DNA from 2 places in the Nitrospira defluvii genome. Region 1 is predicted to be linked to the other one. Evidence: riboswitches for the same ligand, from Rfam matches in the RefSeq annotation. Region 1 holds a riboswitch; the other holds the start of a gene.
What was found. A riboswitch is a leader RNA that binds a small molecule or an ion and turns the genes downstream of it on or off. The one in region 1 is predicted to bind fluoride.

Region 1 (3,073 bases):
GAGTGGCCCATGAAGCCGACGATCAAGAGGTCAAACTGGTGTTCCGCGATGAATGTCACGATTGCTTCCACTTCATGACCTGCAAGCAGATGCGGCGTCAGTCGCTCTCGTGACGCCGTGGCAGTCAAGCCAGCTTGGATTAGTACTCTTCGTAAATAGTCAGCAACCTTCGGCTTGGGTCGCAATTCACCGCCGACCACCGAGCCTTGGTGTTGCGGCAGACACTCTTCCACCGTCACGACGTGCAGGTCGGCTTCATAGATTTGAACCAACTCGATGGCCGTCACGAGCGCTTTGCGGGCTCCTTCCGAACCATCATTGGCGACAAGAATTTTCTGAAACAGAGGACGTGTGGCGATGTTGGAAGAAGGAAACATGTCTCATGCCTTTCATAAAGCTCAAGGAAAATGCCTGGGCCTACATGTGAACCGTGATTCTGCACGACTCTACGGCGTCAGGCATACCGCTCGGCTATTGGGGAAGCCTTACGAGCAGTCCATCTCGCTTCCGGGCCATTCATCAAGCTCTCATGCCAACGGACGCAGGCAGACCGGCTGTACCACCGGAAGTCCAGCGCTCCTCATAGTTTCCTGGCACGTGAAGCAGCATCCCTATCCTGACGGACAAGTTTGCCTTGGTCGGCCAGGGCGTAGACGACGAGAGCCCCTGTGGGAATGGTGAGATCCACAATTTGTTGGGATGACAAATCTTCAAGATGCATGACCAACGCCCGGAGACTATTGCCATGCGCGACAATGAGCACCGTGTCGCCTTTTTCCACCGCAGGCTGAATCCGTTCCTGATAGTAGGGCAGGACCCGCGCGGCGGTATCTTTCAGGCTTTCCCCTCCTGGCGGTCGCACATCGTAGCTTCGCCGCCATACTTCTACCTGCTTCGCTCCGTACTGATTGACCGTCTCATCTTTATTCAGCCCTTGTAGATCTCCATACATCCGTTCGTTCAGCGCCTGATTCTCCTCGATAGGTATCCGTCCTTGGCCGATGGCAGCTAATACAATCCTTAGTGTGTCAGTTGCTCTGACGAGCTTGGAAGTAAAGGCCCGATCCAATCGGTACCTGCTCAGCTGCTGCGCGGCAGCCAATGCTTCCTCGCCGCCTTTTGTCGATAGCGGCACATCAATCCATCCGGTGAAGCGATTTTCGAGATTCCATTGTGACTGGCCATGTCGAAGCAGCACGAAGTGTCCCACCGTTCAACTCCTAATAGTGGGGTCATTAGGTCACGCTCCGCTCCCGCCAGGAATGTCAGGACCGCGCTGGCACTTATGCGAAGCGTCAATCATATTCGATCTTTTCGATCCGCCCCGTCGTGGCGTTGATGTGTATCTCCTTTTTCTGTCCTTCGGCGGTGATTAGTTCAACTTCGTACACTAACCTACCATCGTCTGTATCCAGCTCCATCTCCAGAATTCGGGCATGTGGGAACTGCTCCAGCACAATTTGTGTGGCTTGCCGCATGTCGACGGCGGGCGAATGCGGCTCGTCGCCAAAACTAACTCTGAACAGGCCGATTCCAAAGATGAGCAAGCTCACAAACAAGACCAACGCCAGAATGGCAGTTCTGAAATCCATGACGTCCTCCCTTCGTGAGACGTGAAGACGGCCTTGCCGTTGCCAATAGGGTTCCGCAACAGAGGCAACAATCCTGGCGCGGTGATACACGTCGACGGTCACGCGTCTCAACGGTGACTGAGAGTGAAACAATATTGGTAGGAGGGGCTGTGAGTGGGAGTGGCTGGCTCAACAAAAAACTCCTACCAGATGGCCTCTGGTAGGAGTTATCAGTCCTGCGTCATGGTTCGACCGGCAGAACGGTTGTTGGTGAACTCCATCACCAAGAATTTATGATGACCTATGATTCACTGTACATACAGCAATCGGGAGAGTCAAGATCCCGGTCCGGCCGGCACTGGTAAAGTTTGAATCTGTGAGCAATGGATAGGGCCGGGAGCCTCAATCGGGCTCCCGGCCTTCGATGCTTATGGACAGAACGGACAGGAAGGACAGTCTTCTACGAAAGTCGCCAAGGTAGGCCATGTTCTCAGCAGCACGACCACAACCGAGGCAGGCAAAACAGTCAAGATGAGACGCATACCACTCACCTCCTTCTCGACTCAGCAGTAGGAGAAGGGAGTTCTTCGATCAGGCAGCAGATTTCATGCGGACCCAATGGCGGGCAGGGAAATCGACCCCGCCAGCGCCGACGATGCTGCTCCAGTTGAGTCCGGAGCTGAGTCAATAGCTCGATCTGCTGGTCCAAGGTCTTCAATTTCTTTCTGGCCCATGCATCTACAGTCTCGCAGGTTTTGCTCCCCTGCTTGGGTGATGCAAAGAGCGTTCGAATCTCCGCTAAGGCAAACCCGATGCTCTTGGCCTTCCTGATAAATTGGACCCATCGGACTGCTTCGACAGGATAGACCCGATAGCCGGTGTGTGTACGCGCAGGCTTTGGCAAAAGCCCACAGCTCTCCCAATAGCGTAGAGTCTTTGACGACACGCCTGTTTCAGTTGCCAGCTTTCGGATAGTCAATGCCCTGTCCACGCTCCCCTCTCCTCTGCGGTAAGGATAAACCCTCCTCTTACGGTAAAGTTCAAGTGGATTTTGCGGCTTCAAGTCATGATGGCAAACCCGCTGGGGGTTCTGGCATCATGACGTCATGGGTTGAAACTTTACCAGTGCCGTCCGGCCCCTCGCCTCCTGTAGACTTGTGGAGTCGACGTTAGGAGTGGTATCCGAGCCTGTCCTAGTACAACCCGAGTAAAGACCGTACCGCATGAAAGAATTAGAATGCATTATTCCGGAATGGAATCATTGAATCTGGGAGCTAACGTGCGGTTCTCGATAAAGATATATCCGCGTTCCTGAATGCCATCATATGTGAGATTGATCTCGCTCTGGGGACCTCGCCAAGTGAATTGCTGGCTAAGGCCGCGCATCATGGCCCCCGGTGTTCTGTCGATAGGGCCCAATAGAGATTCCAAATGAACCATGATCGTATTGTGGGTCTGAGCTCCATGGTAGTGGATCGTGACGCGTGCGAACTGTCCGTCAA
Region 2 (3,073 bases), on a different contig from region 1:
TGCCTCATCGTCCTCCTCTCAGGCTCCCCCCTTGGAGCTGAGGATCTCCCTCTCACGCGCAATGTGCCGATCCCGGACTTTCAGAACCGCACTGAGAACGCCAAACCTTACAATTTCGACGCCCCGCCCGAAGGCATGTTTCGCCGCATCGTGCTCGCCGAGGGATTCGATGAAGAACTGGGGTTTCAACGGACCCATGAAATCGTTCCCGTCGCCCCCACAGAGCAGTTCACCGCCGGATCGAAGCCGATTTTCATCGTGTTCGAACTGCACCAGCACTATCAATCGTTTCAAGTATTCGGGCGCTGCTATCCCGAGCCGGAAGCAGGAGCCGCGGGGCAACCGGTCGTGGCCGAAGACGCCATGTACATCGCCCTGGAAGACCAAACCGGCTACCTCACATTGCTCCCCGCGGAAGGCAGTTGGAAACCCGGTCGCTATAAAGTGGAAATCCACGCTGGCGAACAGATCAACGACATGAGCTTGATGGGCACCATGCGCTTCACCGTCTCCGCTCCGCCCGATCGCCCGGTTCCCTCCAAGCCACAATAACCCCGCAGGCATGCCGTTCCATCAACCGCCGATCACCTCCTCGACGCCATTTACACTGTTTGACCGGCGCTACGACCCTGCGCTATATCCGACAGCAACCGTAAGAGGCACAAGCCGGGCCGAGAAAAGCCCGCGCCGGATGGGACAGCGTCACCATGCACTGGGACATTCTCGCAACGATTCTCCTGACGGCCACCATTCAATCCCTCTTCGGCGTCGGCGTCCTCCTGTTCGGCACCCCGATTCTGCTGGTCTTGGGCTACGACTTCATCACCACCCTGACCACACTCCTGCCGATCTCGCTGGCCATCAACCTGCTCCAAGTCAGTAAGGACTATCGGCAGATTCATCTTCCGTTCTACCGGCAGATCCTCACCCTCTCGATTCCCTGCGTCATCCTCTGGCTTCTGCTGGTGACGACACGCAAACTGAACATCGGCGGCATCGTCGGGGTTTTTCTGATCGTGGCCGCCCTGAAAAGCGTATATCCGCCGTTTCAACGAGTCATCGAATCACTCGTACGGTATGAGCGTACGTACTTCGTGGTGATGGGCATGGTGCATGGCTTGACCAATCTGGGCGGCTCACTGCTGACGGCCATCATTCACAGCAAGCCATACGACAAAGACCAGACCCGCGCCACCACCGCGGTGTCCTACGGGACCTTTGCGCTCTTTCAACTCCTGACGCTCGGGCTCTCCCTTGGTCCTTCGACCATCGCCACCCCCACGACTGTCTTATACCTGGCCGCGGGCATCAGCATGTTCCTGGGCACCGACCTGCTGCTCTACAGCAAGATGAGCACGGATCGATACCGGACCACGTTCGCGGTATTTCTGTTTCTGTCGGGCACCGCGCTGATTTTCAAATCGCTCTTCCTGCGTTAGCCCCTCCACGGCCTCAGCGACAGGCTCAGCGAACCGAGAACCGTCGATTGTCTTGACGGCGGCAGGGATGCCGGTCTAGACTTCGCACTGTTCCTGACGAGTCCCAAGGTGATGGAGTTCACCGAGAACCGCCGACCGCCCTTCCGCGCCCGGCTGATAACTCCTACCAGCGCCCCACGCGGTAGGAGCCTCTTTGAGCGAACAGCCCACGACCAGCCCGGCCTATCCGCAATATCAACTGACCCGGGTCCTCCGCGACATCTTCACGCACTTGAGCCTCCTCCTGACGCTCGAACGGTCGATGCTCGGTATCATCGCCTCATACGCCGTCGCGATCGGATTCTTCCTTCTCTGCGTCCCCATCGCCGTCCAGGAATTGGTCAGCACCTTCTCCTTTGCCATGGAGCCGCGGATGATCTTTACGCTGACGATCTTCGTCGCCAGCTCGCTGACCGGGGTCGCCGCCTTCCGCGTGCTCCAGGCGCGCGCGGTCGAAACGCTCCAGCAGCGGATCTATACACGCATCGCCATCGCCTTCACGCGGCTGCTTCCTCGCTTGCGTGACGACACGTTCGCGCCGCAACAGGCCCATCGATTCATGGAGGCTGACTTACTCACCCGGGCGCTGGTTGCCATGGTGGCGGATCTGTTCAACGTCGCGGTGGTCGGCACCATCGGGGTGACCATGCTGATCCTGTTTCACCCCTACTTCACCCTCTACATTCTGGTCCTGATTCTGGGCTTTGTCGGACTGCTGACACTCTTCGGCCGCGGCGGCTTCTTCATCACCCTGGAGATGTCCCGACTGCACTACCAGATTTTCGGCTGGATTCAGAACATCGCACACAACCTCCCGCACCTTCGCGCGGCAGGCGACAGCCCCTATCTGCTGGAACGCACCGATGGCCTCACCCGCCTCTATGCCCGTATTCGACAACGCCGCTCGGATACCTTGACCGGAAGGCAGTACAAGGCCGCCGCTCTCTGGCAGGTGGTCGGCCACAGCGGACTCATCATTACCGCCGGACTTCTCGTCGTCGACGGCCAATTGACCGTGGGCCAATTCGCCGCCGCCGAGGTGCTGGTGGGGAATCTGCTGGTGAACATGGACACGTTGGCACGACGCATGGTGGCCATGTTTTTCGCCTTCGTCTCCTGCCGGGAAATCGCCGCCGTGTTTTCACTACCGACAGAAGAAGAGCAGGCCAAGGAGGATGTACCGGCGATGCAATTCGGGGTATCAGGTATTCGGCTGACCTGCCGGAACCTGTCCTATACCAGTCCGGATGGAAGCACGATGTTTCAGAACGTCTCGCTGGAGGTGTCACCAGGAGAAAAGGTCGCCATCCTCTGCAGCAGCAATCCCGCCAAGACCGCTCTCGCCAAAGTGCTGGCCGGGCTTCATCCCCCGACCACAGGCTTCGTCCGGTACAACGAAATGAATCTGGTCGAAGTGAAGCGGGATGCCATCAGCCGGGTACGCGGCCTCATCCTGGACTCTCATCCGACGTTGCTGGACGGCACGCTGGAGGACAACCTCACCCTCGGGCGACCGAGCATCGAATATGACGACCTCCAATGGGCCCTGCGCTTCGTGGAGTTGGATACCGACATCGACGCGATGCCGCAGGGGT

Region 2: another riboswitch for fluoride. It lies ahead of KJA79_RS07035 (ATP-binding cassette domain-containing protein); the one in region 1 lies ahead of KJA79_RS16265 (PepSY domain-containing protein).

What each region holds. Positions count from the first base shown of each region.
Region 1 covers NZ_CAJNBJ010000017.1:246,074-249,146, forward strand. The annotation lists gene KJA79_RS16255 (universal stress protein) at 1-377, opposite strand, end outside; gene KJA79_RS16260 (2,3-bisphosphoglycerate-dependent phosphoglycerate mutase) at 581-1,210, opposite strand; gene KJA79_RS16265 (PepSY domain-containing protein) at 1,296-1,592, opposite strand; fluoride riboswitch at 1,786-1,865, opposite strand; gene KJA79_RS23375 (MerR family DNA-binding protein) at 2,119-2,562, opposite strand; gene KJA79_RS16275 (hypothetical protein) at 2,814-3,073, opposite strand, start outside.
Region 2 covers NZ_CAJNBJ010000001.1:1,444,779-1,447,851, reverse strand. The annotation lists gene KJA79_RS07045 (hypothetical protein) at 1-552, shown strand, start outside; gene KJA79_RS07040 (sulfite exporter TauE/SafE family protein) at 708-1,439, shown strand; fluoride riboswitch at 1,538-1,612, shown strand; gene KJA79_RS07035 (ATP-binding cassette domain-containing protein) at 1,633-3,073, shown strand, end outside.